DNA from 3 places in the Paenarthrobacter sp. TRD_SC_7 genome. Region 3 is predicted to be linked to each of the others. Evidence: riboswitches for the same ligand, from Rfam matches in the RefSeq annotation. Region 3 holds a riboswitch; each other region holds the start of a gene.
The links. A riboswitch is a leader RNA that binds a small molecule or an ion and turns the genes downstream of it on or off. The one in region 3 is predicted to bind glycine.
Positions count from the first base shown of each region.

Region 1 (10,193 bases), 1.1 Mb from region 3:
GGCGGGATTCGAGACGTCGGTGGTCGGCTCTGCTGTGGGTGTTGCCGTGGAGGGCCCGGAGGGGTTGCTGGGTTCCGGCGATGGAGTGGTGGTGGCGGCGACGCTGCCCTGCGTGCCGACTGCTGCGTTGGCTGCAACGGTAGTAGAGAGCAGGGACCCGGCGAACAGGGCCAAAGCAAGGGTGGTCACAGCTAATCTGCGAAGCATCGTTCCTCCTGGGTTACTAGCATGATTCCTCGTATAGTAAGCATACTGACTAAGCCGTGACTGTGGATGCTTTTTGCGGACGCCACACGCAGCACATCTGGAGCGGCACCAGCGGCCGCCTTACCGCGTGAGCTTCGCGGAATCCGGTTCCTGGTCGCCAATGTGGCCCGGCGCGTTGGCAGCGAGGACACGCTGTACGAACGCGCTGTACTCCTCCATGTAGTGGCGCAACAGCGCGGCGGTGCCTTGGTCCTTAACTGAACCGTCGTCGTCGTACGCGTCTGCGACAAAGCGGATGTAAGCCTCAGGCGCATTCAGCTGCGGTGCGTCCAGGAAGCTCAATACGCTGCGCATGGACGACTGCATCACCGCCGTCCCGATGCCACCCGGTGATGCGCCGATGATTCCGGTGGGCTTACGGGCAAATGAGTTGGTGCCCCACGGACGTGAACCCCAGTCGATGGCGTTCTTCAACGCGCCCGGAATGGAGCGGTTGTACTCGGGGGAGACAAACAGGATGCCGTCCGACGCGGCGATGGCATCCTTGAGTTCCCGTCCTGCCGGCGGGAACTCAGCGTCGTAGTCCGAACTGTACAAAGGCAGGTCCTTGATGGCGATCTCATGGAATTCGAGTTCCGGGGGCGCGACGCTGATGAGGGCCTTGGAGAGGACCCGATTGATGGAATTGCTTGCCAGGCTTCCGACGAAATACCCGATTTTGAAGGTGTCCATAGCGGCGTTCCTTTCCGACGGCACGGCCGCAACCGGCTCGTCCACGGTGTGGTGGCTGGTTGCCCCAGCTCCCACCGACCCTAGTTGACTTGTGCACATAGCGCAGCCCCTACTCCCGCCGGGACCTTTGCGGTCATAGACTCATGCCAACTGGGTTCTGGAGAGTTCCGGAAGAGGGGTGGCGGGTGAAAGCAGGCATAGCGCGCGAGACGCTCGACGGTGAGCGACGTGTTGCCGCAACGCCGGAAACGGTGAAGCAATTGGTGGGTTTGGGCCTTGAGGTTGAGATCGAGTCCGGCGCGGGGCTGGCGTCCGGCCATAGCGACGACGACTACCGGAGGACGGGCGCCGCTGTGGTGCAGTCACTTGATCTCGGATCGCTGGATGTTTTCTGCCACGTACGTCCCATGGAACCGTCGACGGCGGGAGCTCTCCGCCGTGGTTCGGTCACCGTTGGTCTAGGGTCGCCGTCCTCGGAGTTGCCCACCGTGCGGGCGCTCGCCGCTGGGGGCATTACCTCCTTTGCGCTTGAACTCGTTCCGCGGATATCGCGCGCCCAGTCCATGGATGCGCTCACTTCGCAGGCCCTGGTGGCTGGATATCGCTGCGTCCTCGAGGCGGCCATGCGGCTCCCACGGTTCTTTCCGCTGTACATGACGGCAGCAGGCACCATTCCACCCGCCCGAGTCCTGGTTTTGGGGGCAGGGGTGGCTGGCTTGCAGGCTATTGGAACTGCCAAAAGGCTCGGTGCTCGGGTATCTGCCAACGATATCCGCCCGGCCTCGGCCGACGAGGTGGCCTCCATGGGAGGAACGTTCATCAAACTGGATCTCGAAACCGCTGAGGCTTCCGGCGGGTACGCGCGGGAACTCAGCGCAGACCGGGGTGCCTTGCAGCGGGCCCTTTTGACGCCACACGTCGCCCAGGCCGATGTCCTGATCACTACCGCGGCGGTACCTGGGAGGCGCGCTCCGCTCCTGGTCAGCAGGGAGATGGTCCAAGGCATGCGGCCCGGATCAGTAGTGGTGGACTTGGCAGCCGAATCCGGCGGCAACGTGGAGGGGAGCATCCCAGGGCAGGATATTGCCGTCACTACCGGCGACGGTCAGGGTGTGGTGACACTGGTGGGAATCAAGGACCCTGCCTCAGCGATGCCCGCTGACGCCTCGCGCTTGTACGCCAAGAACGTCTCCAACCTCTTGGCCCTTATGACGCGGGACGGCGTAGTGGCTCCGGACTTTGAGGATGAAGTTGTTGCCGGCACGTGCCTCACCCACGACGGTGAGGTCCGGCACGCACCAACTGCGGAAGCACTAACGGCGCTCGCAGGGGAAACTGCCCCCTTTGGTAGCGGACCTGCCGCCGGTTCCCAAACCGGCAGTCCCCAAACCGCCGTTTCCCAGCCCGGCAGTGAAGGAGCGCGCTGATGGACGGCATGAGCCTGCTAACGATCACGGTCCTGGCGGTGTTCGTGGGTTTTGAGGTGGTTTCCAAGGTCTCCAGCACCCTGCACACTCCGCTCATGTCCGGGGCCAACGCGATCCACGGCATCATCCTGGTGGGGGCCATCATCGTGGCCGGACAGGCCGGTGACCCGTGGGTGTTGGCGGTCGCCCTGCTGGCTGTAGTCCTTGCCACGGCCAACCTCGTAGGCGGGTTTGTGGTGACCGACCGGATGCTGGAGATGTTCCGCGGCCGGCAACGGCCGCCGTCGAACGTTCCTCCGAAGAGTTCCGGCGCCGTGGAGGCGGTCCAAGCCGTGGAGCCGGTCCAAAAGGAGCGCCGGCAATGACGCTGCTCAATCCCACCTGGACGGCGCTCCTGTACCTCGCCGCCGCGGCCTGCTTCATCCTCGCCCTGAAGGGCCTGAATTCACCACGGACTGCCCGGCGCGGCAACCTGATCGGAGCATTCGGCGCCGTGCTGGCTGTAGTGACGGTGTTTGTCTCCGTGAAACTGGACAACATCCCTTGGATTCTAGGGGCCATAGCGGTGGGCTCGGGTGTGGCTGCGCCCGTGGCCCGTCGCGTACAAATGACGCAGATGCCGCAGCTCGTTGCCCTCTTCAACGGTGTGGGTGGTGGTGCTGCGGCGCTGGTCGCGTTGCTGGAACTCGCGCATTCGGACGATCCCTGGGTTCGTTTGGCCATCGTCTTCACATTGCTGGTGGGTGCGGTGTCGTTCGCTGGCTCCGGTGTCACTTTCGCCAAACTTCAGGGGCTCATGACCACCCGGCCCGTGACTTTTCCTGGCCTGCCCGCCCTGATGGCCCTGGTGTTGCTGGCTGCCGTGGGGGCTGGAGCGGTGGTGATCCTGAACGGCTCGCTGGTGCTGGCGCTGGTCCTGCTGTTTTTGGGTCTTGTTGCCGGAATCCTGTTGGTGCTCCCTGTAGGCGGCGCTGATGTGCCGATTGTCATTTCACTTTTGAACGCCTTCACTGGCCTGGCAGTCGCGGCGTCTGGGCTGGTACTGGGGAATGTCCTTCTTGTCGTGGCCGGCACCCTGGTGGGAGCTTCCGGCACTATCCTTACCCGTGCCATGGCTGCCGCGATGGGACGCAGTGTTGCAGGCATCATGTTCGGAGCCTTCAAGGGGGGATCCACTGCTGGATCCACAGCGGTGAGTGAGCGGCCGGTGCGTTCCTCCAGTGCGGAGGACGTCGCAGTGCTGCTCGGCTATGCGCAGCGGGTGATCATCGTTCCGGGATATGGCCTCGCTGTCGCTCAAGGCCAGCACACCGCCGCAGAGCTTGCCCTTGCCCTGGAAGCGCGGGGAATTGAAGTGGACTTCGCCATCCATCCCGTGGCTGGGCGAATGCCCGGCCATATGAACGTACTGCTCGCAGAGGCCAATGTGCCGTACGAGTCTCTGAAGGAAATGAGCGATATCAACTCCGAGTTCAAGACCACCGATGTGGCCTTGGTGGTGGGCGCCAACGATGTTGTGAATCCTGCGGCAAAGACCACCTCGGGATCACCGATCTACGGCATGCCCATCCTGGAAGTCGCCGATGCCCGGCAGGTAGTGTTCCTCAAACGCTCCATGCGTCCCGGGTTTGCAGGGATTGAGAATGAATTGTTGTACGAACCCCAGACCACGCTCCTGTTCGGTGATGCGAAGGATTCGTTGACTAAGGTCCTGGGGGCGGTGAAGGCGCTCTAGGAGACGTATGTCTCCCAATTCGACCCACGTATTTCCGTCATGGACCGCGCGGCGACGGCACACGTCTTGTACAGAAACCTTTCAAGGAAAAGTTGTACAACAGCCGAGGAGTCATCGATTTGCAAAACGGTAAGACGGATTCGCTGTTCGGGGCCCGCTTCACCCAAGCAGAGGGGAAGAAAGTGACCAATTGGAGGTTGCTTGTTGGGCAGACTGTCCAGATCCGGCGCGGCAACGACATTCTGGACCAAGGGCTGGTGGACGCTGTGACGTCTGACGGAAATGCTCTATGGCTCACTCAACAAGGGCCCATTGAACGACGGATGGTGATGAAGGAACGAGGAACTGGGCTCTGGATCCGGCTCATGAACTGAGTTCTGACGGCGATCCTGCTGGACTGCCGGGTCTTTCGGACGGTCCTTGGTGGTCCTATGCTGAACCGTACGATTAGCCCTGCCCATGCCGAACCGCCACATTCAAGCGAGGTTGCGCCATGACCGTGAAACTCAACAAGAAGGCTTTCGACCACGCGAAGCATCTGATTCGCGACGGCAGGGTGGTCAAGGACACCCGCGACGACTGGAGCGAACACGCTCCGTCCACCAAGGAAGAGAATGCCTTTCTGGACAAGCACGGCCACGCCGAATACTCCAAGTGGTTCCTCGGTATAGACGACGAACACCCGGACGAGCAAAAGGGCCACTACAAATTCCCGATTGGTGACTTCAAGAAGATCCACCGCTGCGGAGTGATCTCCGCCGAGAGCAGGGCCGGCCAGTACGACTACGAAGATATTCGTGATGCCTTGGGGAAGCTTCTCGAAAAGATTGACGAGGACTGAACCTCCGTGGCCAAGCTCATCTACTCGGCCATCGTGTCCTTGGACGGCTACATCGCGGACACCGAGGGCAACTTTGACTGGGGCGTGCCGGACGAGGAAGTGCACCGGTTCATCAATGCTCGTGAGCGCTCTGTGCAGCAGTACCTGTATGGTCGGCGGCTCTACGACGTGATGAGCGCCTGGGACAGCTGGGACACCTCCTCCGAGCCAGCCCACATCGACGACTTTGCGCAGCTATGGCGAAGTGCGGAGAAGGTGGTGTACTCCCGCTCGCTTCAGGAGCCCACTACTGGAAAGACGCGGATCGAGAGGGAATTCAAGGCACGGGACGTTAGGGACCTAAAGGCCACGGCTGCCAGCGACATTGTCATTGGTGGGCCTGAACTCGCGGCGAATGCATTCCGGGAAGGGCTGATCGATGAATGCCAGCTCTACGTTGTGCCGGTGCTGGTGGGCGGCGGGAAGAAAGGCCTGCCGGACGGAGTCGGCACCCGGCTGGAACTCGCCCAAGAGCGCACCTTCGGCAATGGCACCATCTTCCTGAGGTATCGCGTGATGCACTGACAGGTCCTGCGCTCCTGCCCGGTTGCTGCCATGGCGCGTGTCACGACACCGGCGTTTCGCAGGGAGTTACGTTGATCTCGCACCACTAACCGGGAGGGAACGCTGCCTGTCCTCCGGACTGTGCGCCAAGATCTCCGCGAGCTCGGCCAGCCTGTGCGCGCGTGCCGATTCGGCGGGCGAAAATGGCTCACCAGGCCGGGAAAAGACCAGCGGACCGTGCCACGCGGTCGGAATTTTAAGGATGTCAGTGGAAGGCCCGACGCCGGTAGTCGCCTCGTGCGTGGGGCGTTCCGGATCGATCGGGACTACTTTTGCGGAGAGGAGCTCGGCGACGGCCATCGGAAGCTCCTTCGGGTTCCCGGCGATGCGGGTGGCGAGACTCAAGGCCTTGGTTTGGCCGTCGGCCATGGCTAAAGCCGTGGTGGGCCAAACGTGTGACTCATGCCCGCCGCCGTCGTGCAGTGCTTTCAGTAGTTCCTGCTCGGTGACGTCGCCAGGGGCGGAAAGAACGAACTCATCCATCACCCTTTCACTGAGCCCCGTGGCGGCGCCACCTGTCCGGATCATCGGGTGGACGTGAAGGCTAAGGATGTTGGTGTCCAGCTTGGCGAGGGACTGGGTGATCTTTTGTAGGGACCCAGGTTGGTCCAGCAGTACCGTTCTGGCTCGCCACAGGGCAGGAGCGAGGTGCAGCTTGCGCCGCTGGCGGAGGGCTGGCGCATGCAACCAGCGTCGGAGGACCTTGGCTGCTGATGATTCAGCCACCCAAATGACCAACACTGTGGCGGTCACGGCAAGCAGCAGGACCTTGGCTACGTAAGGCAAGTGAGTTTCCACCACCGCTGCATGGACCAGCAACTCGATGGGAAGCATGACCGCGATGTTCGCGAGTGTGAGCCGGGCTTTGGGCGGTTCGGGCAGCTGTCCGCAGACATCACAGAGGAGATCTGCGGTGACGGGAGTGCTCGGGTTGGGCTTCATGGTTTCATGCTGCCCTGCCCCTGTTTCGAGCCGGTTGCCTGCGCGTCACGTTCTGGGGACAGGCCGGTGAACGTGCAAGAACCCGGCGCCCTCGCGGGGAGGATGCCGGGTTCGTCTAAGCAACGGGGAAGGAGCGCCCGCGGGGAGGACGCTCTTAGCGCGTGCGGTCGGCCCTAGCGCGTGCGGTTGGAATCGAAGTCCGCGTCCAGCTCGGAAGTGTTGCCTGCGGTGCGGGCTGCCGCCGCGTCCTTGAGGAGATCACGGATTTCGGCCAGCAGGGCCGTATCTGCCGGAAGCGGCTCTTCCTCGGGCTCCTCGGTGGAGAGCCGGTCCTTGACCAGGGAATTGATCTTGTTCATGGGTGCCACGAAGATGAAGTAAACCACGGCAGCGGTGATTACGAAGGTCACGAGCGCCGTCAGCACAGCGCCGATATTGATGAACGTGGCGGGGTTGTCCTGCCAGATCCTGAAGCCCAGGCCATCGGCGTTCACTCCGCCTGCGGCAGCGATGAGCGGGTTAATGATGTTGGTGGTGAAAGCAGCAACCAGGGCCGTGAAGGCACTGCCGATGACGACGGCAATGGCCAACTCGATCACGTTGCCGCGAAGTATGAAGTCCTTGAAACCCTTAAGCATGGATGGTCCTCCGATTGGGTGCGGGTGTCTGCCTCAGCAGAGATCAAACTACCACTCCGAAGTTTCAAGCTGGTGTTTCGGGGGCGAGGGGTTATGCCTGGGCTTGCTTGCACGAAGCCAAGACAACCCGCTATGGTGTGAAGCGTGTCACTGACGGTGATGCAACGCTTTTGATCTGCGGCGGGAGAGTCCTGCCGGTACATCCAGTCAGGCGCCGTAGGAGCAAATCCTCCCCAGGAATCTCTCAGGCCCATGTACCGCCGCGGTTAGGCAACTCTGGAAAGCAGTCCGGGTAACCGGACTCACCGACGGTGCAAGCAGGCAACCATTCCTGCGGAATCTCTCAGGTCCAATACAGAGCGGGGAGGAACCCCACATCATCGTGGCGCTCAGTGGGCGCCTGAATCATGGAGTTCCTCTTGACTGTTCAATCAACCCCCACCGCCTTCGCGGACCGGCACATCGGCGCCCGCCGCCAAGCCGACGTTGACACTATGCTCAAGGCCATCGGCTACGACTCGGTCGACGGCTTGGTAGACGTCGCGGTTCCCGATTCCATCCGCCAGGAAACTGCCTTGAAGCTGCAGGACGCCCTTACCGAGGTGCAGGTCCTCGCCGAGCTCCGCAAGCTCGCGTCCAAGAACAAGACTGCCGTGCAGATGATCGGCCAGGGCTACTACGACACCGTCACGCCCCCGGTCATCCGCCGCAACATTCTGGAAGCTCCGGCCTGGTACACGGCCTACACGCCGTACCAGCCGGAAATTTCCCAGGGCCGCCTTGAAGCACTGCTCAACTTCCAGACCATGGTGCAGGACCTCACGGGACTTCCCGTTGCCAATGCCTCGCTGCTGGATGAAGCCACCGCCGTTGCCGAGGCTGTGCTCCTGATGCGCCGCGCCAACAAGAACAAGGCCGCCAAGGATGGCAAGACTGTCCTGGACGCGGATCTCCTTCCTCAGACCATCGCCATCGTGAAGGGCCGCGCTGAGGCGCTGGGCTTCGAGGTTCAGATCGCGGACCTTTCGGCTGGCCTTCCCGACGGCGACATCAACGGCATCGTGCTCCAGCAGCCGGGCGTGTCCGGCCGCGTGTTCGACCACTCCGGCGTGATCGCTGAGGCCAAGGAACGCGGTGCGCTGGTTACCGTTGCCGCGGACCTTCTGGCGCTCACCCTCATCACGCCCCCGGGCGAACAAGGTGCGGACATCGCCGTCGGAACCGCGCAGCGCTTCGGCGTTCCGCTGTTCTTCGGCGGCCCGCACGCTGCTTATATGGCCGTCCGCGAAGGTATGGAGCGCACGCTTCCGGGCCGCATCGTGGGCGTTTCCAAGGACAACGCCGGTGTGCCTGCGTACCGCTTGGCGTTGCAGACACGTGAGCAGCACATCCGCCGTGAGAAGGCCACGTCCAACATCTGCACAGCCCAGGCTTTGCTCGCCATCGTCGCCTCGATGTACGCGGTTTATCACGGTCCTGAAGGCCTGAAGTCGATAGCCGAGACTGTCCACGGCCATGCCCGCACGCTCGCTACCGCGCTGCAGAAGGCCGGTCGCGAACTCGTGTCCGAATCCTTCTTCGACACCCTCACCGTGCGCGTCCCCGGCAAGGCCGACAAGGTCATCGCCGCCGCCGAAGCCCGCGGCATCAACCTGCGCCTCATCGACGCGGACACCGTTGGCGTCTCCGTTGATGAAACCACGACGCCGGAGGTCCTCGCCTCGGTGGCCGTCGCCTTTGGCGCGGGTCCGGTAGGGGACGCGGCAGGGTTCGAACTGCCCGCCAACGTGGCCCGGACGAGCGACTTCCTGCAGCACCCGGTGTTCAACACGCACCGTTCCGAGACACAGCTGTTGCGCTATATCCGCAAGCTGTCCGACCGGGACCTGGCACTGGACCGCACCATGATTCCGCTGGGTTCCTGCACCATGAAGCTGAACGCCACGGCTGAGATGGAAGCGATTTCCTGGCCGGAGTTCGCCTCCATCCACCCGTTCGCTCCTGATCACCAGACAGCCGGCTGGCGCGAACTGATTGAAGACCTGGAAGCCGACCTCACCGAGATCACCGGCTACGATCAGGTCTCCATCCAGCCGAATGCAGGTTCCCAGGGCGAGCTTGCCGGGCTCCTGGCGATCCGCGGCTACCACCTGTCCCGCGGGGACGAGCAGCGCACTGTCTGCTTGATTCCGGCTTCTGCCCACGGCACCAACGCAGCTTCGGCAGTGCTGGCCGGCATGAAGGTTGTTGTGGTGGCTACGGCTGCTGACGGCACCATCGACCACGCGGACCTGACTGCCAAGATCGAAGCCAACAAGGACGTCCTGTCCTGCATCATGATCACCTACCCGTCCACGCACGGCGTCTACGACGCCGACGTCCGCGAGGTCTGCGACGCGATCCACGCAGCCGGCGGCCAGGTGTACGTTGATGGCGCCAACTTGAATGCGCTGGTTGGTCTGGCCCAGCCGGGCAAGTTCGGCGGCGACGTGTCCCACCTGAACCTGCACAAGACTTTCTGCATCCCTCACGGCGGCGGTGGACCGGGCGTCGGTCCTGTAGCTGCGAAAGCCCACCTTGCACCGTTCATGCCCGGCGACGCGAACAGCACTGTTTCTTCGGAGGACGGCGCCTCTACGGGCGTTGCAATCTCGGCTTCGCGTTATGGCTCTGCCGGTGTCCTGCCGATTTCCTGGGCGTATGTGAAGCTCATGGGCGGCCAGGGCCTGACCGAGGCCACGAAGTCCGCGCTGCTGGCAGCCAACTATGTTGCCTCCCGCCTGGATGAGCACTTCCCCATCCTGTACACGGGCGAGGGCGGACTCGTGGCGCACGAATGCATCCTGGACCTCCGTGAGCTGACCACTCGCACGGGTGTCACGGCCGAGGATGTAGCGAAACGCCTCATCGACTTCGGCTTCCACGCCCCCACCCTCGCGTTCCCGGTTGCGGGCACTTTGATGGTGGAGCCCACTGAGTCCGAGGATCTGGCCGAGATCGACCGTTTCATCGAGGCCATGATCACCATCCGTGCGGAGATCGAGCAGGTCGCAGACGGAGTATTCACT
Region 1 covers NZ_CM149587.1:586,428-596,620, forward strand. Annotated here, with positions in the region: gene AC0J5Z_RS02925 (hypothetical protein) at 1-207, opposite strand, end outside; gene AC0J5Z_RS02930 (NADPH-dependent FMN reductase) at 328-939, opposite strand; gene AC0J5Z_RS02935 (Re/Si-specific NAD(P)(+) transhydrogenase subunit alpha) at 1,125-2,366, shown strand; gene AC0J5Z_RS02940 (NAD(P) transhydrogenase subunit alpha part 2) at 2,366-2,731, shown strand; gene AC0J5Z_RS02945 (NAD(P)(+) transhydrogenase (Re/Si-specific) subunit beta) at 2,728-4,101, shown strand; gene AC0J5Z_RS02950 (hypothetical protein) at 4,284-4,475, shown strand; gene AC0J5Z_RS02955 (hypothetical protein) at 4,595-4,942, shown strand; gene AC0J5Z_RS02960 (dihydrofolate reductase family protein) at 4,949-5,506, shown strand; gene AC0J5Z_RS02965 (amino acid-binding protein) at 5,573-6,487, opposite strand; gene mscL (large conductance mechanosensitive channel protein MscL) at 6,661-7,125, opposite strand; glycine riboswitch at 7,297-7,395, shown strand; gene gcvP (aminomethyl-transferring glycine dehydrogenase) at 7,545-10,193, shown strand, end outside.
Region 1: it holds a riboswitch for glycine, as region 3 does, so the genes downstream of both, gcvP (aminomethyl-transferring glycine dehydrogenase) here and cycA (D-serine/D-alanine/glycine transporter) in region 3, are expected to answer to the same signal.

Region 2 (10,193 bases), 210 kb from region 3:
TCCTTATCGGCCTGCGTGGCCTGATCCATCCCCGGAGCATAATTCAACGCGTAATACAGCACCGCCGGAATGATCCCCGCCGCACCATTGGTCGGCGCCGTGACCACCCGACCACCCGAAGCGTTCTCCTCATTGACCGCCAACGCGATCAGGTTCACCCACTCCTGCCAATACTTCGGATCGTTCCGGTCCTTGTCCTCCTTCAGCAACCGCTCCAACCAATCAGGAGAACGACGCCGGACCTTCAAACCCCCGGGCAACACACCCTCACGCTTCAAAGACGTTTCAACACACGCCTCCATCACCGACCAGATATGCAAAAGACCCTCCCGGATCTCCTCCTCACTCCGGGACGCCCGCTCATTGATGAACATAATGTCGCTGATCCCCAACCCCTTCGAGGAACACCGGCCCATCAACTCCGCCGCCGTCCGAAACGGCAACGGCAACTCCGCTTTCGTCTCCTCAAGCTCAGCCCGGGCCGCGTCCTCCTCACCCTCCCGGACAATGAACCCACCACCCACCGAAAAGAACGTCGCCTCCCGCAGCACATTCCCCTCAGCATCAGAGACAGCAAACTTCATCCCGTTCGTGTGCCGCGGCAACACCGTCAACGGATGCAGGATCATGTCCTCAACCGCATACGGCAGCTCAACGCCTTCGCCGGAGGCACCAGCCAGGTTCAAAACACCTGTCTCAGCGATCGTCGCGAGCCGCTCCTCCACCTCCTCCGGCAGGATCAGCTCGGGGTGATAACCCTCCAAGCCCAGCAGCGTAGCCGTCATGGTCCCGTGCCCACGACCCGTCGCAGCCAACGAGCCATACAGATCAACCCGCAGCGACGCCACCGAGCCCAAGACGCCAGCGTCCTTGAGCTCACCAGCGAACACCGCAGCAGCCCGCATCGGTCCCACAGTATGAGAACTCGACGGACCAATACCCACAGAGAACAGATCGAAAACACCAACAGCCATGGTCGGGATCCCTTAACAAAGCTTGAAAACGGTCCGGCAGATGGTCCTGCCGGAGGGCCGCCCCTGCTTATGGCGGAGGTCGGCCGAAGCACGACGCCGGATGGCCCCCAAAGGCGGCAACCCGGCGTCGCTATATTATTCAGTTCTACAATCCCACGCTACGCCACAGTCGGCGGCTGGTGGCCCGTTGGGCCGACCTCCTCCGCGGGCTTCCACCATCCAATACAGGGTTTAGCTGCCAGACATGCCGTGCGCACGGCACCTCCGGCAGCGAACCCACGAATTGGACTGGCAATACCTCGCCGGCTCCGGGAACGGCCCCTTGGGACCGGCGTCCGGCAGCGACCGTCTAAGGGAGCTTCGCGTCCGCCCAGCGGGCGCCCAAGCGACCGAGGTCGCAGAGGATGTCGGTCCCACTGGCCAGAGCAGTTAGGACAGGTCTCCGCCATTCTTGGAGGCGTATTCCTCTGCCGAAAGCAGCGGGCCCTCGGACTCAGCGGCAACCTTGAACAGCCAGCCGGCGCCGTAGGGATCGTTGTTGATCAGGGCGGGGTCGGAAACAACGGCGTCGTTGATCTCCGTGACCTCGCCAGTCACCGGCGAGTACAGGTCCGAAACGGACTTGGTGGACTCGACTTCGCCACAGGTCTCACCTGCAGTCACAGTGGAACCGACTTCGGGCAGGTCAACATAAACAATGTCACCCAGTGCGTCGGTGGCAACCTCGGAGATACCAACGGACACCGAGTTCCCCTCGCCGCGGGAAACCCACTCGTGTTCGTCGGAGTACTGAAGTTCGGGCGCTACTTTGGGCATTCTGTTTCCTTTTCGTGTGATGACTAAACCGGTGAATTACTTTTGGCGCTTGTAGAACGGCAGTGCGACGACTTCGAAAGGCTCTGCCTTGCCGCGCAGGTCGATGTCCAACGCCGTGCCGATTGCACTGTGCTCGACAGCAACGTAGGCCAAAGCTACCGGGTACCCAAGCGTCGGGCTGGGCTGACCAGAGGTGACTTCGCCAACCACGGCGCCGTCCTTGAGGACCGGGTAGTGGCCGCGTCCGGCGCGTCGACCCAGGCCCTTGAGGCCAACGAGCTTGCGTCCGCTGGTGGATCCGGCACCGTCAGCCTTGAGGGCAGCGAGTGCCTCTTTGCCAACGAAGTCACCTTCCTTGGACAGCGCCACCACGGGTCCGAGCCCTGCCGCGAAGGGGTTGCCCTCGCGGGACAGCTCGTTGCCGTAAAGCGGCATGCCGGCTTCGAGGCGAAGCGAGTCGCGGGATGCGAGACCAGCCGGGGTGAGCTCGCCTTCTTCAGCGACGTCCGCGATGGCCTGCCACAGGGCAGCAGCGGAGTCGTTGGACACAAAGATTTCGAAGCCGTCTTCGCCCGTGTACCCGGTACGTGCCAGCAGCAGGTCCTGAGTGCCGCCGTCGAACGTCAACGGGACTTCAACCGCCGCGTAGTACTTCAGCTCCGTGACCAGCGCGTGCTGTTCGGCGGGAACCAAGCGAAGGAGGATCGCCTCAGCGAGCGGACCCTGAACAGCGATCAGGGAAGTCGACGCGGAAGCGTCCTCAACAACAACATCAAACCCAGCGGCGCGCTCCAGAAGAGCCGCAGCAACCACAGCAGCGTTGCCGGCGTTCGGAACCACCAGGAACTTCTCCGAGCCACGACGATACGTGATGAGGTCGTCGATGATGCCGCCGTCTGCCTGGCAGATCAGCGAGTACTTGGCCTTGCCCTCGGCCATGGCGGAGATCTTTCCCACCAGGGCGTAGTCGAGGAACGCGGCAGCCTCGGGACCGGTGACCCAGACTTCGCCCATGTGGGAGAGGTCGAACAGGCCGGCGGACTTTCGGACGGCATGGTGCTCAGCCAACTCCGAGGAGTACTTGAGCGGCATCTGCCAGCCACCGAAGTCGGTGAAGGACGCGCCGAGCTTCTTGTGCTCTTCGTACAGAGCCGTGTAGTTCTCAGTCATGACCAGTCCTTAGTTTTCGAAGTCTTCGATCGGCGGGCAGGAGCAGACCAGGTTACGGTCTCCGGCTGCGCCGTCGATGCGGCCAACGGGCGGGAAGTACTTGTCCTGCTTGAGGTGGTGGACCGGGAAGGCGGCCTGCTCGCGCGGGTACGCACGGTCCCAGTCAGAACTTACGACGGCGGCAGCCGTGTGGGGTGCGCGGCGAAGCGGAGAATCCTGCACGGAGAAATCACCGTTGGCCACCTGGTCGATTTCCTTGCGGATGGTGATCATGGCTTCGATGAAACGGTCGATCTCCACGAGGTCTTCGGACTCGGTGGGTTCCACCATGAGCGTGCCCGCAACCGGGAAGGCCAGGGTGGGAGCGTGGAAGCCGAAGTCGATGAGGCGCTTGGCCACGTCTTCAGCAGTCACGCCGGTCTTGGCCGTGAGTTCACGCAGATCCAGGATGCACTCGTGCGCCACGAGTCCGCCTTCGCCGGTGTAGAGGACCGGGAAGTGCTCGTTGAGGCGGGATGCGATGTAGTTTGCAGCCAGCAGTGCAGACTTGGTGGCTTCGGTGAGGCCTTGGCCACCCATGAGCTTCACGTAGGCCCACGAGATCGGCAGGACTCCGGCGGAACCGAAACGCGACGCCGAAATCGGAACGTCGTTGCCTTCGCTCCAGGTTGCTGCATCGCCCGGCATGAACGGCGCAAGGTGTGCCTTTGCAGCAACGGGGCCCACGCCCGGGCCGCCGCCGCCGTGCGGGATGCAGAAGGTCTTGTGCAGGTTCAGGTGGGACACGTCGCCGCCGAACTTGCCCGGCTGGGCGAGCCCGACGAGGGCGTTGAGGTTGGCGCCGTCGATGTACACCTGGCCGCCGGCCTCGTGGATGGCGTCGCATACTTCGCGGACGTCGGCGTCGTACACGCCGTGCGTGGACGGGTAGGTGATCATGATCGCCGAGAGCGCGTCACGGTTGGCTTCGATCTTGTTCTTGAGGTCAACGTGGTCGATGGTGCCATCTGGAGCCGTGGCAACTACCACTACCTTCATGCCGGCCAGCACTGCCGAAGCTGCGTTGGTGCCGTGGGCAGAAGCCGGAATCAAGCAGACAGTGCGCTGCTCGTCCCCGCGGGACAGGTGGTAGCCGCGGATCGCCAGCAAGCCGGCGAGCTCGCCCTGGGAACCTGCATTCGGCTGGATGGAGACCTGATCGTAGCCGGTGATCTCGGTCAGCTGGGCTTCCAGGTCGGTGATGAGTTCACGCCAGCCCTCGGTCTGGGAATCCGGAGCGAACGGGTGGATGGAGGCGAACTCCGGCCAGGAAATGGCTTCCATCTCAGCCGTGGCGTTCAGCTTCATGGTGCAGGAACCCAGCGGAATCATGGTGCGGTCCAACGCGAGGTCGCGGTCCGAGAGCTTGCGGATGTAGCGCAGGAGCTGGGTTTCAGAGCGGTGCGTGTTGAACACCGGGTGCTGCATGAAGTCGCTCGTGCGTTCAACTGAGCCCTCAAGCGCAAAGCCGTCAGCGGACTCAAGGACCGAAGCGCCGAAGACCTCAAGGAGACGACCGACAATCTCATCAGTAGTGGTCTCATCGACGGAGATGCCAACCGTGTCAGCATCAATGCCGCGCAGGTTGATGCCCTTGGCCTCGGCAGCGGCGACGATCTCAGCGGCCTTGCCGGGGATGCGGACGGTGATGGTGTCGAAGAAGGAGCCGTGGAGGACCTCGACGCCGGCGCCCTTCAGTGACGCTGCAAGGGCGCGGGCGTGACCGTGGGCGGTTTCGGCAATCGCCTTCAAGCCCTCGGGGCCGTGGTAGACGGCGTACATCGAGGCCACGATGGCCAACAGTGCCTGCGCGGTACAGATGTTGGATGTGGCCTTCTCGCGGCGGATGTGCTGCTCACGTGTCTGCAGCGCCAAGCGGTAGGCGGGGACACCGGCGTCGTCCTTGGAAACGCCCACCAGACGGCCGGGCATGGAACGCTCCAGACCCTTCTGGACGGCCATGTAGGCAGCGTGCGGGCCGCCGAAGAACAGCGGAACGCCCAAGCGTTGTGCGGAACCAACGGCGATGTCGGCGCCCTGCTCACCTGGAGGGGTGATGAGGGTCAAGGAAAGAAGGTCGGCAGCGACGGTAACCAGCGCACCGCGCTCCTTGGCGTCGGCGATCACGGCAGAGTGGTCGAACACGCGGCCGGACACACCCGGCTGCTGGAGAACGACGCCGTTGATGGCACCTTCCGGGAGACCCAAGGAAAGGTCAGCGACCTCGACTTCGAAGCCGAGCGCCTCGGCACGGCCCTTGACGATGGCGATGGTCTGCGGGAGGCAGTCTGCGTCGAGGACGGTCTTGCCATCCTGGGCAGCCTTGTTCTTGTTGGCTCGGCGCATCATGAGGACGGCTTCGGCCACTGCGGTTGCTTCATCCAGGAGGGATGCGTTGGCGATTGGCAGGCCGACGAGGTCCTGGACCATGGTCTGGAAGTTCAGGAGTGCTTCGAGGCGCCCCTGCGAGATTTCCGGCTGGTACGGAGTGTAGGCCGTGTACCAGGCCGGGGACTCGAGGATGTTGCGGCGGATCACCGGCGGCGTCACGGTGTCGTAGTAGCCCTGGCCGATCATCTGGACGGCGGTCTTGTTCTTGGACGCGAGCCTGCGCAGCTCAGCCAGAACTTCAACTTCGCTCAGTGCGTTCTGCAGGGTAAGGGCAACATCCTGGCGGATGTCGTTCGGGACGGCGGTGTCGACCAACGAATCGACGGTGTCGTAGCCGACGGACTTGAGCATGGTCTCAATGTCGGCCTGGCGGCGGGCGCCGATATGCCGATCGACGAAGGTGGTGGAGGCAGAACTAACCGTCACGAAGGAACTCCATTACTTGGGCAGCGTTTGGGTACGCCACAGCGGCTGGGTTCCTCCCCGCTCTGTATTGGACCTGAGAGTTTCCGCGCGTTGCGTGAACAACCATCGCTTGCACCGTCGGTGAGCACAGCACTCTTTCACCCGAAGGTGGGCGGAGTGCCTGCTGCTTTCCAGAGTTGCCTAGCCGCGGCGGTGCGTGGGCCTGAGAGATTCCTGGGGAGGGTTTGCTCCTACGGCGCCTGCATCACTTGCTTGCAGGACTCTCCCGCCGCAGATCAAAGGCATGTTCAGTTGTGTATGGGTGCCGCGTTGGACACGCCACAAGGGTTAATTGTCCTATGTGCCGGGCGCTGCAGCAAATGGATGACTCGCTACTTCCGAAGCCGCTCGAGGACTCCCAGCAGGATTTCGACGTCGGCCTCCCGCCCGGCGTTGCCACCCTCCTGCCCACCTTCGAATATCGCGTTGAAATAGAGGCCATCACCCATGTAGCTCACGGCCTTGGCAACTTCCGGTCCGACGTCCTCTGCGAGCACGTCCAGCCACCGTTGCTGGATCGCGGCGAACCTGCGGCGGGTTTCCTCGTGGGCCACCTCGGCCAGTCTTGTGGCGGCGACGAACGCCCGGTCCATAGGGGTGTCCGCCCAGAGCGAGGACCGGATGAAGTAGGCGGCTGAACCATCCGGCGCCGCCTTCATCAGTTCGGTATCTTCCTGGGCGAGCAAGTCCAGGCGCTCCAGGAGGGCTGCGATCAGCGCTTCCTTATTGGGAAAGTGGTAGAGCAGCCCGCCCTTGGACACCCCTGCCCGCTTGGCAACGGCGTCGAGCGTGGCGGCACGCTCCCCCACCTCAATAAGGAGGGCTTCGAAGGCATCCAGGACGGCGTCCCGGGCAACTGGTTTTCGTGGCATGTGTCCATCATTCCCTAAAGGCTTGCAGGGTTGCATTTGAAACTATACCGTCTGGACGGTACAGTAAGTGACATGTTCTCGCCGTCCTCAACCCAAGCACCCCGTTCCGCTCATCCCGTTAAGGGCCAGGCAGCACCGTGGCGCGACTGGACGGCACTGGCACTCCTGATGTTCCCGGTGCTGCTGGTGGCCGTCGACAACACTGCGCTCACCTTTGCCCTGCCCGAAATCGCCCGTTCCCTGGATGTGGGCGGCGTGCAGCTCCTATGGATTGTTGACGCCTATCCGCTGGTCCTGGCTGCACTCCTTGTTTCCATGGGCAACCTGGGCGACAGGATCGGACGACGCCGGCTGCTGATGATCGGCAGCACGGGCTTCGCAGCGGTTTCGGCTGCTACAGCTTTCGCGCCTTCCGCTGAATGGCTCATCGCCGGCCGCGCAGGCCTTGGCGTCTTCGGCGCCATGCTGATGCCCTCCACGTTGTCCCTGATCCGGAACATCTTCACCGATCCCAACCGGCGCCGGCTTGCGATCGCAGTCTGGGCCGCAGGTTTCTCCGGTGGCGCCGCCCTCGGCCCGATCTTCGGTGGGTGGCTTGTGGAGCACTTCTGGTGGGGTGCCGTTTTCCTGGTTGCAGCCTTCCTGCTCCTGCCACTCCTTGCTTTCGGCCGGCTCCTGATTCCCGAGTCCAAGGACGCCAACCCGGGCCGGGTCGATCTGCCCAGCATTGTGTTGTCCGTGGTCACCATGGCGCCGTTCGTTTACGGCATCAAAGAATTCGCGGTCCACGGTTTCGGAGCGTCGGCTGCAGCTTTCATGGGCTTCGGCGTGGTGATGGGAATTCTCTTCGTCCGTCGTCAGCAGCGGATTGAGAACCCCATGCTGGATGTCGCCTTGTTCAAGAACAAGGTGTTCAGCACCGCAATCGTGGCGAACGTGCTGTCTCTGTTCTCCATGACGGGGTTCATCTACTTCTTTGCCCAGCACCTGCAGCTGGTTGAAGGGCAGTCGCCCATGGAGGCCGGCATCGCAATGATTCCCGCGCTCCTTGCAACAGTCATCGCCGGCCTGCTGGTGGTCCCGCTGGTCAAGCGGGTGCGGCCCGGGTTCGTGGTGGCTGCAGGACTGACGCTCAGTGCCGTGGGCTACCTGATTGTGGTGGTGGGAGACCACGGCAGCGGACCCGTGTTCCTGTTGTCAGCCTTAACCGTCCTCGCAGTTGGTGTGGGCGCTGCGGAGACCATCTCCAACGACCTCATCCTGGCGTCAGTGCCCGCCGACAAGTCCGGTGCCGCCTCGGCTATTTCCGAGACCGGCTATGAATTGGGTTCGCTCCTGGGAACGGCTGTGCTTGGCTCAATCCTTACTGCTTCTTACCAGCACAACCTCATCATTCCGGATGGTGTATCCACGCAAGCCGCAGGCAAGTCCACTGAAACACTAGCCGGCGCTGTTGATGCAGCTGCTGCCCTTCCGGCTCCATTGTCGGAGGCCCTGACAGTTGCCGCCCGGACAGCTTTCGAGTCCGGCGTCCACATCACTGCCGCGATTGGCTTGGTACTGATGGCGGGCGCCGCAGTGCTCGCCGCCGTCGTACTCCGGCGTGTGCCGAAGGCGCAGTAGTAAGCAGAGGACTGGCTACGTATCTGGAGGGCCGGGTCGCTCAGCGGCCCGGCTCTCCTTATTCTTGTGCGCTGCCTAGACGGCGCTGTTGAGCGCGGATCCCAGTCCCAGCCCTCGGGTGATTCCGCCTGTGGTTGCCGAGGCCAACGCGGAAAGATAATCATTACGGCGTCGGGCGGTGATGCGGGATTCTGGCTCAAAGGCTTGATCGGGGCTGTCTGCGTAGTGGGCGGCCAGGCCGTCGCGCATGAGCCGGATACCCTCGGCCCGCTGCTGCGAGACAGCGGCGTGGGTAGAGCCCAATTCCTCGGCAAGCTCCTTAACGGAACGCCCCGCAAGGTAGATCTCCTGAATAACGAAGCGCATCTTTTCCGGCAAAGCGTCGACGGCGGCGCGGAGGTACTTGATGCGTTCATCGGCCAGTACGGAGTGTTCCGGTGAAGCAGCGGGCGAGGCAACAGTGTCTGCCACCACTTCGTCCAACGACGTAAGGGTCCGCGCCGCGTCGGCCATGGCAGCCTCGACGTAGCTGCGTTCCACACCTAAGGCCGAGGCCATTTCGGCAACGCTGGGGCTTCGTCCCAGAACGCCCGTCAGGGTCTCCTGGATAGCCGTGGTTTCCTTGATCCGTTTGCGGGCTGAGCGTGTGGCCCAGTCGCCGGCGCGCATCTCATCCGCGAACGCACCGACGATCCTCCGGCGCGCAAACGCACCGAACGGAACGCCGAGGTCGGGGTCGAAGGAGTCGGCTGACGTAATAAGCGCCACGGAACCAACAGAAGCAAAATCGTCGCGCGACAAATGCGTGGCGCGCGCGCAAAGGTCAGAGACCAAGTAACCAACGAGTGGAAGGTGCTGCAACACCAGCTCGTTGCGCTGTTCGCGATTCAAAAGTGAGTCCCCCCATGAGACCGGATTATTGAGTTGCAAGGGCCTGAACTACGTTGTCCAAGAGGGCGCCAAGAGACCAATCACAGCGACAATAAAGGACTTCGTTCAGGTACGTGTTCAGTGAACATACCACCTGAAAACGACTCTGCGTGTACGCTCAACAGAAGTAAACATAAACCCTGCCAAATTGTGATTTTTGGCAGGCCATAAATGAATTGGGGAACCGTGGGGGCGGACGAGCTATCGGCAACGCTGTGGCGCGAGCGGAGGCAACTTGATTTTTTGCTTTTCCTGCTCGAAACGCAGCTCCTGCATCTCCGGGCAGGCAACTGGCACCGGCTGAACTTCACCGCGGCCGAACTTGAAAAAGTCCTCGAAAACCTCCGATTCGAATCCCTCGCGCGCGGAGTCGAAGCCTCCGCAGTGGCCTCCGCCTGGAAAGCGCCCGACCAACTGACGCTTCCCGCCCTCATTTCGATCGCACCACCGGGAATCTGGCCCGAACTTCTTGAGGATCACCGCCGGGGGATGGCGGCACTGCTGGCCGGGATTGACGACGCCGTTGCCGCCAACGTCGCGCTGCTGCAGGAGCCCTCGGATTCCGGCCCGGCCCACGAGCTCTCCCAGCCGGATGCTGGTCCGGATCTGGCTGGAGCCGAAGATCTGGCGCCCATCGCCCGCGAAGCGAATGTCCAACGAGCCATTGCTGCGGTCCAGGGCGCCACGCTGCCGACGCTCCGGGACTTCTTGGGGTTGGGCTAGCCCACCCCTTCGACCGCCCCCTTACCTTTAGTCGGCTGTAGGAGTGGGGGGACGGAGGGCTGCCAGGAGTTCTTCGGCATCGGGGCCGGCCTGGGTTGCAGCAAGGTTCGCCGCGGCAATGGCTGCCACCACTTCGCTCCGTTGAATGGAGACACCGCGGGGTGCTTCGATTCCGATCCGAACGCCGTCG
Region 2 covers NZ_CM149587.1:3,941,134-3,951,326, forward strand. Annotated here, with positions in the region: gene AC0J5Z_RS18740 (L-serine ammonia-lyase) at 1-974, opposite strand, end outside; gene gcvH (glycine cleavage system protein GcvH) at 1,404-1,790, opposite strand; gene gcvT (glycine cleavage system aminomethyltransferase GcvT) at 1,827-2,960, opposite strand; gene gcvP (aminomethyl-transferring glycine dehydrogenase) at 2,970-5,816, opposite strand; glycine riboswitch at 5,997-6,094, opposite strand; gene AC0J5Z_RS18760 (TetR/AcrR family transcriptional regulator) at 6,188-6,727, opposite strand; gene AC0J5Z_RS18765 (MFS transporter) at 6,800-8,350, shown strand; gene AC0J5Z_RS18770 (sigma-70 family RNA polymerase sigma factor) at 8,426-9,241, opposite strand; gene AC0J5Z_RS18775 (hypothetical protein) at 9,452-10,003, shown strand; gene csrA (carbon storage regulator CsrA) at 10,031-10,193, opposite strand, start outside.
Region 2: it holds a riboswitch for glycine, as region 3 does, so the genes downstream of both, gcvP (aminomethyl-transferring glycine dehydrogenase) here and cycA (D-serine/D-alanine/glycine transporter) in region 3, are expected to answer to the same signal.

Region 3 (10,193 bases):
CGCCGGATTGTTCTGCGCGACTCTTGCACTGAGCGCCTGCACGCCCCCTGCCCCGGAGAACACCATGACCGGCTCAAGCAATCCCAGCGACCCCGCAACCGTCAAAGCCCAGGTCGAAGAACTCAAACAGGCCCTCGCGGACCTCCACGCCTTCAAAACGGAAACCCAAAAAGCTATCGGACCTCAAAAATGGGCCGACGAAGGCCTCCGAAACGGTCCCTGCAACACAAGCGACGGCAAAGACGGCGTGAACTACATCGTCCTGAGCCAAACTTCCGACCCCGTCGATCTGCAAGCATCAGTCAAAGTGGTCAAAACGTTCTGGGAATCCAAGGGCTTCACCACCCGCACAGAAACCAACCCCCGGGACCCAGGTCTCATCCGCCTCTACGCTGACAAAAACGGCGGACAATTGGTTTCCTACTACGCAAACATCGAAGGCTCCGGCTTGGAGATGGACAGCGTCTGCGTTGCCGGAGACCAAACCGCAATCTACAAAGAGCTGTATCCCGAAAATTTCGGCCTCCCTGCCAACCCCAGCCCCTCTCCGACCGCAAAGTAGAGCCGTTACAGCACGTTCCTTCTGCCGGCATTGCGACCATAGGCACTTGAAGCGAACAAGGTCGCGACGATCCAGCGCATAGAAGCTTACAATGCGTTTTGGGGCGTCCATCCGATGTGACGGGCTCCTTGGGGCTTGCCGGAGCCCCTGCCAAAGCCGGCCTTCCTCCCTGATGGGTCTATGGAAGTAACCCGCAGGCCTCAAGCTCAGGTGTTCTTGACTCACCTCGGCCCGCTGACGACTGCTCTGCTGTGGCCAAACTGTGGCCGGACGATCCAGTTGGAGCAGTAATAACCCATCATCGGACAGCACCAGGAGGCCGCTAGATTCCGATGAAATCAGCTGTTTCGGACTGGAGCGAACCGAAGCGGAACACAACCGACAAAACTTGAAAACCAGTGTGCGGTAACCCCGCGCCAAGGGTTCAAATCCCTTACCTTCCGCAAATGAGATGCCCCGGGTTCCAGGACCCGGGGCATCTTTGTTTGTGCAGACTGCATCTGCGGCGAGGCTCCGCCCGGAACTGAGAACTGACACCCGGAAGATCATTGAAAGTGTCAGAGGCCCCGCATAGTGTTCTGACTGTCGCCACCCCACTGACATCGGCCGCAGCTTTGGCTGCGGAATAACAACAGGAGCCTCACTTATGCCCAAGCCTGATATCACTCCCGGTTCCCCCTGCTGGATTGACCTCATGACGTCCGATACGGAGAGGGCCAAGGCCTTCTACACGGCTCTTTTCGGTTGGACCTATGAAACCGGAGACCAGGAGAAGTACGGCGGCTACATCACGGCTTCCAAGGACGGTCGGATGGTAGCGGGCATCATGGAGAAGCAGGCGGACATGGGTGCCATGCCGGACGTTTGGTCCACTTACCTCCGCACCGACGACATCAAGGCGACCACCGAGGCCGCTGCCGCCAATGGCGGCCAGGTGCTTCTGGAACCCATGGAGGTCCCCGAGCAAGGCAGCATGGCCATGTACGGGGATGCCTCAGGTGCCGCTATCGGCGCCTGGCAGTTCGGTGAAATGAAGGGCTACGAGGTTGCGGCCGAGGCCGGAGCTCCCGCGTGGCATGAACTTCTTTCCAAGGACTACGAGTCCGCGGTCACCTTCTACCAGAAGGTCTTCGGCTGGGACACGGACGTCATGAGCGACACTCCGGAATTCCGTTACACAACCCTTGGCGCCGGCGACGACGCCAAGGCAGGCATCATGGACGCCTCCGGTTTCCTGCCCGAACAGGTCCCCTCCATGTGGAGTGTGTACTTCGCGGTGGAGGACACGGACGCCACCGTGGAGCAAGCCACGGCACTCGGTGCCACCACTATGCAGCCCGCCGAGGACACGCCATTCGGTCGGTTGGCCACGTTATCGGACCCCACCGGAGCCGTCTTCAAGGTGATCCAGGACTTGGGGCAAACCGCCTAGAGTGTGACTTTTCGGATCCCGCCCGGCTGCCTGCCATCCAGGCGGCGGGTCGGATCCACTGATTACCTGCGGGCACCGAACCCTCCGGCCACCACAGGTCCATCTCCCATTCATTCCATCGTGTTCTGCTATGCCCGAGCTACAGGTTTACCCCGGAGTAACTTCCGGGATGCCCGCTTCACAAGACAGCGGGCGTCGTCCACAGGGCCCTACAGGGCTCCCTAATGAAAGTTAGAGCGGATGCACCAACAACATTTGAAATTAATTGCGGGAACTGTCCTGTCAGTCGGGTTGCTTGCAGCCCCGCTGACTGCTGTCCCGGCCATGGCCGCGGATGATCCAACCGTCGCCGGTACCTCCCCGGTGGTGATCAATGAGGCCTATCTCAGCGGAGGCAGCAGCGGTGCCGCCTTCAAGAACAAGTTCGTGGAGCTCTACAATTCCTCGGACGCCCCGGTCAGCCTGGCGGGCTGGTCGCTACAGTACAGGTCTGCCACTGCCACGGCCGCGCCCACGGGAATCACTCCCCTGACGGGCAGCATTCCCCCGAAGGGGTACTTCCTGGTACAAGGTGCCACCAACAGCGGTACCTCCACGGCGCCGGAACTGCCCACAGCCGATGTTCAGGCAACCGGCACGCTGAACCCCAGCGGGACAACCGGGACCCTGATCCTGTCCAGGCAGGCCACCGCGGTCTCACCGCTTCCGGCCGGGTCGGTGACGGGCAACGCAGCCATCGCTGACCTCTTGGGTTACGGCACCTCCAACACTTTCGAAACTGCCGTTGCAACCGCACCCGCCGGAAATGCGGATGTCAAGAGCCTGAACCGCACCAGCGGTGTTGACACGGACTCCAACGCCGCAGATTTCAGCCTCAGCGCAACCATCACCCCCACCGCCTCCAAGGGCGGCGGAACTCCGCCCGTTGATCCCGAGCCGGAGCCCGGTGTCAAGACCATTGCCGAGATCCAAGGAACCGGTACGGCGAGTCTGCTTGTAGGCAGCACCGTGACGACGCGCGGCAAGGTCACCGCCGTGTACGCCACCGGCGGGTTCAATGGCTACTACGTCCAGACCCCTGGAACCGGCGGTGAAAGTGGCGGGGCGGCCAGGGCGGCGTCGGACGCTTTGTTCGTCTATTCACCCGCGACGGCGGCAACGGTCCAGCCGGGCGACTACGTGCAACTCACCGGTGTTGTCAGCGAATTCGCCAACCAGACCCAGCTCTCCGTGGAAGCTGCGGGCTTGAACAAGCTCACCGAGGCGGCACCCGAGGTAAAGTCGACGCCGTTCACGTTGCCAGCCAATGAGACCGCGCGGGAAAGCCTGGAGGGCATGCTCCTGGCTCCGCAGGGTGACTTCACGGTCACGGACAACTATTCCTTGAACCAGTACGGCGAGATCGGCCTCGCGGCCGGCACATCCCCGTTGGTGCAGCCGACCGCGGTGGCCGCCTACGGTTCGCCGGAGTACGCCGCGGTGGTGGCGGACAACGCGCTGCGCGGTATCAAGCTCGACGACGGCGCGTCCACCAACTTCCTCAAGGACGCCACAACCAAGGCCCAGCAGCTGCCATACCTGACCACGTCCGATCCCGTTCGTGTGGGCTCCCCGGCGCAGTTCCGGACCGACGTGGTCCTGGGCTACGGCAACAACTCCTGGAAGTTCCAGCCACTTACGGCGCTGAACCCGGCCAACGCTGAGTCGGTCCAGCCTGCGAGCTTCACCGCGACCCGGCCCGAAGGTCCCGCTGATGTGGGAGGCAACCTCAAACTGGCGTCCTTCAACGTGCTGAACTACTTCCCCACCACCGGTGACCAGCTGGCCGGCTGCGTTTTCTACACCGACCGCGAGGGCAACCCGATCACGGTCAAGGAAGGCTGCAACGCCCGCGGTGCTGCCAATGCGGAGAACTTCGAGCGCCAGCAAAGCAAGATCCTCGCCGCTATCACCAAGTCCGGCGCTGACGTTGTATCCCTTGAAGAAATCGAGAACTCGGCACAGTTCGGCAAGAACCGCGACGACGCGTTGTCCAAGTTGGTTGACGCGCTCAACATCAAGACACCTGGTGTGTGGGACTACGTGCGCACACCCGCCAACGCTCCCCCGCTGAGCGATGAAGACATGATCCGCACCGCATTCATCTACAAGAAGGCCGTGGCCGAGCCCGTGGGCGAGTCCATCATCCATAACGACACCGCGGCCTTCGCAAGTGCCCGCAAGCCGCTGGCACAGGTCTTCAGGCCCGTGGGCGGGGACGATGACAAGAAGTTCATCGCGATCGTGAACCACTTCAAGTCCAAGGGCTCCGCAGCCACGCCGGACGATACGGACAAGGGCCAGGGCGCCTCGAACATCGCCCGCACCAAGCAGGCTGAATCACTGCTTGCCTTCTCCAAGGACCTCCAGGCCTCCAAGGGCACGGACAAGGTCTTCCTGATCGGCGACTTCAACGCCTACGCCAAGGAAGATCCCATCAATGTCCTCACAGGCGCCGGTTACACGGACCTGGAGGCTGGAACCGGCAAGCACTCATATCTGTTCGGTGGCATGGTGGGTTCCCTGGACCACATCCTCGCTTCCCCGGCCGCCAACAAGGTTGTGACCGGAACCGACATCTGGAACATCAACTCTTTTGAGTCCGTCGCGCTGGAGTACAGCAGGTATAACAACAATGTGACCAACTACTATGCCGGGGACGAGTTCCGGGCCAGCGACCACGACCCCGTGGTGGTGGGCCTGAACCTTACTGCCGACGAACCGGCAACCGTTGACCTGCAGTTCCTGGGTATCAACGACTTCCACGGCCGGATCGACTCCAACACAGTCCTGTTCGCCGGGACGGTCGAGAAGCTCCGCGCGGCAGCTGCCCCCGGCGCTACGGCCTTCGTTTCTGCCGGTGACAACATCGGCGCTTCCCTCTTCGCTTCTTCGGTAGCGAAGGACCAGCCCACCATCGACGTCTTGAATGCGCTTGAATTGCAGGCATCCGCGGTGGGCAACCACGAATTCGACGGCGGTTGGGCGGACCTGCGCGATCGCGTCGTAGCTGGCGGCACCAACGCGAAGTTCGCCTACCTCGGTGCGAATGTCTACCAGAAGGGCACCACCACTCCTGTCCTGCCGGAGTACAAGATCCTGGAGATGAACGGCATGCGAGTGGCAGTGATCGGCACTGTCACGCAGGAAGTTCCTTCCTTGGTGACTCCGGCCGGAATCGCGGACCTGGAGTTCGGTGATCCTGTGGATGCCATTAACCGGGTGGCGGCGAAGATCAAGGCCGAGAACCTGGCCGACCTCATCATCGTGGAAAATCACGACGGCGCTGCTTCCGGAACGCCTGAGGGTGCCACGTTGGAGCAGGAAGTCGCCGCTGGCGGACCATTCGCCAAGCTCGTCAACGAAACGACTCCAGACGTCGCCGCGATCTTCACGGGGCACACCCACAAGGAATACGCCTGGAACGCCCCGGTACTGGACGCCAACGGCCAGCCGACCGGCAAGACCCGACCCATTGTGCAGACCGGCAATTACGGCGAGAACGTGGGCAGCGTGACCCTCACAGTGGACACCGCAAGCAAGTCAGTGACTGCTTACAAGGCCGCCATCGTGGATCGGACCACTGACACCGCTGAAAGCCTCGTGGCTGCCTACCCTCGCGTGGCGGCTGTGAAGACCATCGTGGACAAGGCCCTCGCCCAGGCAGCCGAGATCGGCAACCAGCCGGTGGGCGCAGTGACCGCTGATATCACCACGGCCTTCACCCCGGACCCGGCGGGCGGCGCCCCCAAGCGGGACGATCGCGCAAATGAGTCCACACTCGGCAACCTGGTGGCGGACTCCCTCGTGGATACACTCAAGGCGCCCGAACTGGGCGCGGCGGAGATCGGCGTCGTGAACCCCGGCGGCCTGCGTAACGAGCTGTACTATGCACCTGACGGGACCATCACCTATGCCGAGGCCAACGCGGTGCTGCCATTCGTGAACAACCTTTGGACCACGTCCCTTACTGGTGCACAGTTCAAGACTCTTTTGGAGCAGCAGTGGCAGACCAACGCTGACGGCACCATCCCCAGCCGCCCCTACCAGCAGCTGGGCGTGTCCAAGAACGTCAACTACACCTACGATGCCGCCCGCCCCGCGGGCGACCGCATCACCGGCATCTGGGTGAACGGCGCTGTGATCGATCCTGCCAAGGAGTACAGGGTCGGGACTTTCAGCTTCCTGGCCACCGGTGGTGACAACTTCCGGGTCTTCAAGGAGGGCAGCAACACGAAGGACACGGGTCTGGTGGACCGCGACGCGTGGATCAAGTACCTGCGCGAGCACAATCCGGTGTCGCCGGACTTCGCACGCCGTTCTGTGGCCGTGGTCAACTCCACGGCGTCTGAGGTCAAGACCGGAGAGCCCGTTTCCCTGGCCGTGTCCAAGCTGAACCTCACCTCGATCGGCAGCCCGGCCAACGCAACCCTGAATGCAGTGTTCGTTGATGCCAAGGGCGCGGCTTTGGCGCTCGGTTCTGTTCCGGTCACGGCCGGCGAGGCCACGGTGAACCTCAAGGTTCCCGCTGCGGCGGCTGCAGGCGCCGGCACCTTGGTGCTCACCGCCGTCGAGAGTGGAACCGTGGTGAAGACGCTGGTGAACGTGGCGGAAAGCGGCACCAACCCGCCGCAGTGCACCGCACCCACCAAGCCATCCAAGTGGTATGACATCGTGGGCTGGCTTCGGTATGCGTTTGCCTGGCTGGAGTATCAGAAGTGCCTGAGGGGCTAACCACCCCTGAGACAGGACCAGCAGGCCAGTAGCAACAGCAGGCCCCTCACGAACTTCTTCGTGAGGGGCCTGCGCTTGTTGACCGTGCGGTTACTTGTTTGCCGGTTCCGGCTCCCGCGTCCTGTCCGCATCGCGCTGGAGCTCAGCCTTGAACTCCTCGTAACGGGCCAAGTGCGCGGGACGGCGGCGGAGAATCAACCAGGCGACCCCCAGGATGATGAACCACACCGGCGTGGCCAACAGGGCGGCGAGCGTATCCGGTTGGGTGGTCAGAGCCCAGAGCACGAAGGCAAAGAACGCGAACACTACCCACACCATCACCACGCCACCGGGCATCTTGAACGCCGAAGATTCGTGCAGGTGCGGGCGACGCTTCCGGAAAGCCAGGTAGCTGGCCAGGATGATGGACCATACGAAGACGAAGCAGACAGCGGACACCGTGGTGACCATGTCGAACGCCTTGCCGATGTCCGAACCGGCGTACATGAGGACGACGCCGGACAGCAGAAGAACGCAGGAAAGGAACAGGGCGTTGCGGGGTACTTTGCGTCCGGAGAGAGCGCCGAACACCTTGGGAGCGTCGCCCTCCTGGGCGAGGCCGAACACCATGCGGGACGTGGAGTAGATACCCGAGTTTGCCGATGACATCGCGGAGGTCAGCACCACGAGGTTGACGATGGTGGCCGCTGCGCCGAGGCCGGCCAGCGAGAACATGGCAATGAAGGGGCTGTGTCCAGCAGCGAACTGGGTCCAGGGGGTGACCGACATGAGGATGATGAGGGCGCCTACGTAGAAGAGCAGAACGCGGATGGGGATCGAGTTGATGGCCTTGGGCAGGTTCTTCTCGGGGTCCTTGGCCTCGGCAGCTGTAGTGCCCACGAGTTCGATGCCCACGAACGCAAAGACGGCGATCTGGAAGCCGGCTACAAAGCCCATGAACTCATTCGGGAAGAAGCCGCCGTGGCTCCAGAGATTGGTGAAGGTGGCCGGTCCGGCGTCGGACTGGAAACCGCTGAAAATCATGAACAGGCCAACAATGATGAGCGCCGCGATGGCGACGATCTTGATGAGGGCGAACCAGAACTCGGTCTCGCCAAAGGCTTTCACGGTGGCGAGGTTCAGTAGAAGGAGGATGGCGATGGTGATCAGTCCCGGCACCCAGAGGGGCAAGGACGGCCAGAGTTCCTGGGAGTACCCGGCGATCGCGATCACGTCCGCGATCCCGGTGATGACCCAGCAGAACCAGTACGTCCAGCCGGTGAAGAAACCCGCCCACGGTCCCAGAAGGTCGGCGGCGAAGTCGCTGAATGACTTGTAGTTGAGGTTGCTGAGCAGCAGTTCGCCCATGGCACGCATGACGAAGAACAGCATGAAGCCAATGATCATGTACACGAAGATGACGGACGGTCCGGCGGCAGAAATAGTCTTGCCGGAGCCCATGAAGAGGCCAGTGCCAATGGCTCCGCCGATGGCGATGAGCTGGATGTGGCGGTTGCTGAGCTGTCGCTCGAGGTGGGGTGAATCGGGACCAGTGGAAGGTGGGCGCTGAATCGTCAAAGGAACTCCATCGTTCAGGCGGCACGGAGTGCCACATTGATTCGGGTTCCTCCCCGCTCTGTACGTGGACCTGAGAGTTTCCGCCTTCCTGCCGGGCAGGAAGGCTTGCACCTTCGGTGAGCCCGGTATCCGGACTGCTTTCCAGAGTTGCCTCGCCGCGGCGGTACATGGGCCTGAGAGATTCCTGGGGAGGGTTTGCTCCTACGGCGCCTGACGGGATGTACCGGCAGGGCTCTCCCGCCGCAGATCAAAAGCGCGCAACACCAAGCGGTGATGCAGCTCACACACTAACGAAGGGGGCGTGGCGCTGCAACCTCATGTCTTCAACGGCCCAGAATGCTACGCGCTATCTCATCGGCATCGCGGAGCGTCCGCTGGCCGCTCGCGTACGACGGTCCGGTGCGCGGACGGGCCTCAGCGGCGATGGCCGTCCCCCACTGCGACGCTGATAACTGAAGACCCAGGACGTACAAGTTCTTGGTGATGGACCCGTTGGCCGCCAGGGGCCTGTAGGGGTGCGGTTCCACGTCAAGGCCGGTGGTCTGCATGGGCGTCCCCTCAACACCCATCATGATCTTGGTGCGCACCAGTCCGTCGGCCATGAGTTGTTCCAGCAAAGGCGAGAGGTTGATGCCCACTCTGTTGGCCGGCGACATCGCCTCCACAAGCGTCCGTGCTTCCACCGGAGCGTCGTGTACCCACGGCGAAACGGCACGGAACACCTTGGCACCCCGGTCCACGCTGAACTTCGGGTCCGGTCCCACAAAACTCACGACGCCGGCACGCGCCAAAGCGGCCAACTGCTCCGAGCGCAACGCCGGCGCTCCGCTGGCCAGTCCTTCGACAAACGACTCGAACCAGCCGCGCAGCCCTGCCAACCAGGATTCATCGGTAATTCCGCCGTCCGCTACTACGGATTTGAGGATTGCCCGGCCAGTGTGGAGTGCGCCGATGGCCATCTTGACCGGGTCGGCCTCACCTAGCGCTGATCGTCGCGCATCATCATCCAGGTAGGCCGTGATAGCGGCGTCCAGCACGCTCCGGGAAGCGAATGTCCGGCCGGCGAGCGGCGCCGCGAGCCCCCTCAGATTCAGCCGGCGGGAGGTGACGACGTGTTTTTCGACGACGTTTCCCACCTCGATTTCCCAGTTCGCAGTGGTGTGCGCATGCGGTTGGAGCGCATCCTCAAGGTCGGCGAGGAACTGCGGGGGGTCTTTAATCGCGGCGGGCTGGGACCGAGCCAGCGTCGAGTAATAGGCCCAGAGTGCATCGCGGTGGAGCAGCGGCCAGAGGTCATGATCGAAGCCAGGTTGGATACCGGCTGCACGAAACCGGTCCACGGCGTCTTCTGTCAGGTAGCGCATGGTGATGCTGCTGGGGTAGTAGCCAGCCAGCCCCGCCTTGGCGCGATACGGTGTGCCCCTTCGGGACGCAGCAATGATCTTGGGCTCCCTGCCCGATGCCCGGTACTCGAGGATACCCGCGCCGGGCGAACCAGCCTCAACAAACTTGCCGCCGCGGCCCTCCGTCAACTGGCCCATCACATCGAAGAAGTTCAAACCCATTCCGCGGACCAGCACGGGCTCGTTGTCCGGCACAGCCTGCCAATCAACGTCAGCGGGCGGTGCGGGCGGGAAGTACATCAGGCCTTGTTCCTCCGCGGCGCTCTTGAAGGACCGCTGCTCGGGATTCAGCCGGGATTCGATATGGCCCAGCGCAAGGACCACGGACCCGGCGGTGAGCGTCACACCGTTGGCGAGTTCGACGTCGAACCCCTCCGGTACGGGACGCGCAGCAATGGCGAGCGTCCCATGGAAGGTGACCTCGACGCCGTCGGGCAGCCGTTCCAGCAGCCCTTCCAAAGTCTGG
Region 3 covers NZ_CM149587.1:4,153,251-4,163,443, forward strand. Annotated here, with positions in the region: gene AC0J5Z_RS19750 (hypothetical protein) at 1-562, shown strand, start outside; gene AC0J5Z_RS19755 (VOC family protein) at 1,209-1,994, shown strand; gene AC0J5Z_RS19760 (ExeM/NucH family extracellular endonuclease) at 2,235-6,767, shown strand; gene cycA (D-serine/D-alanine/glycine transporter) at 6,858-8,324, opposite strand; glycine riboswitch at 8,476-8,574, opposite strand; gene AC0J5Z_RS19770 (FAD/NAD(P)-binding protein) at 8,648-10,193, opposite strand, start outside.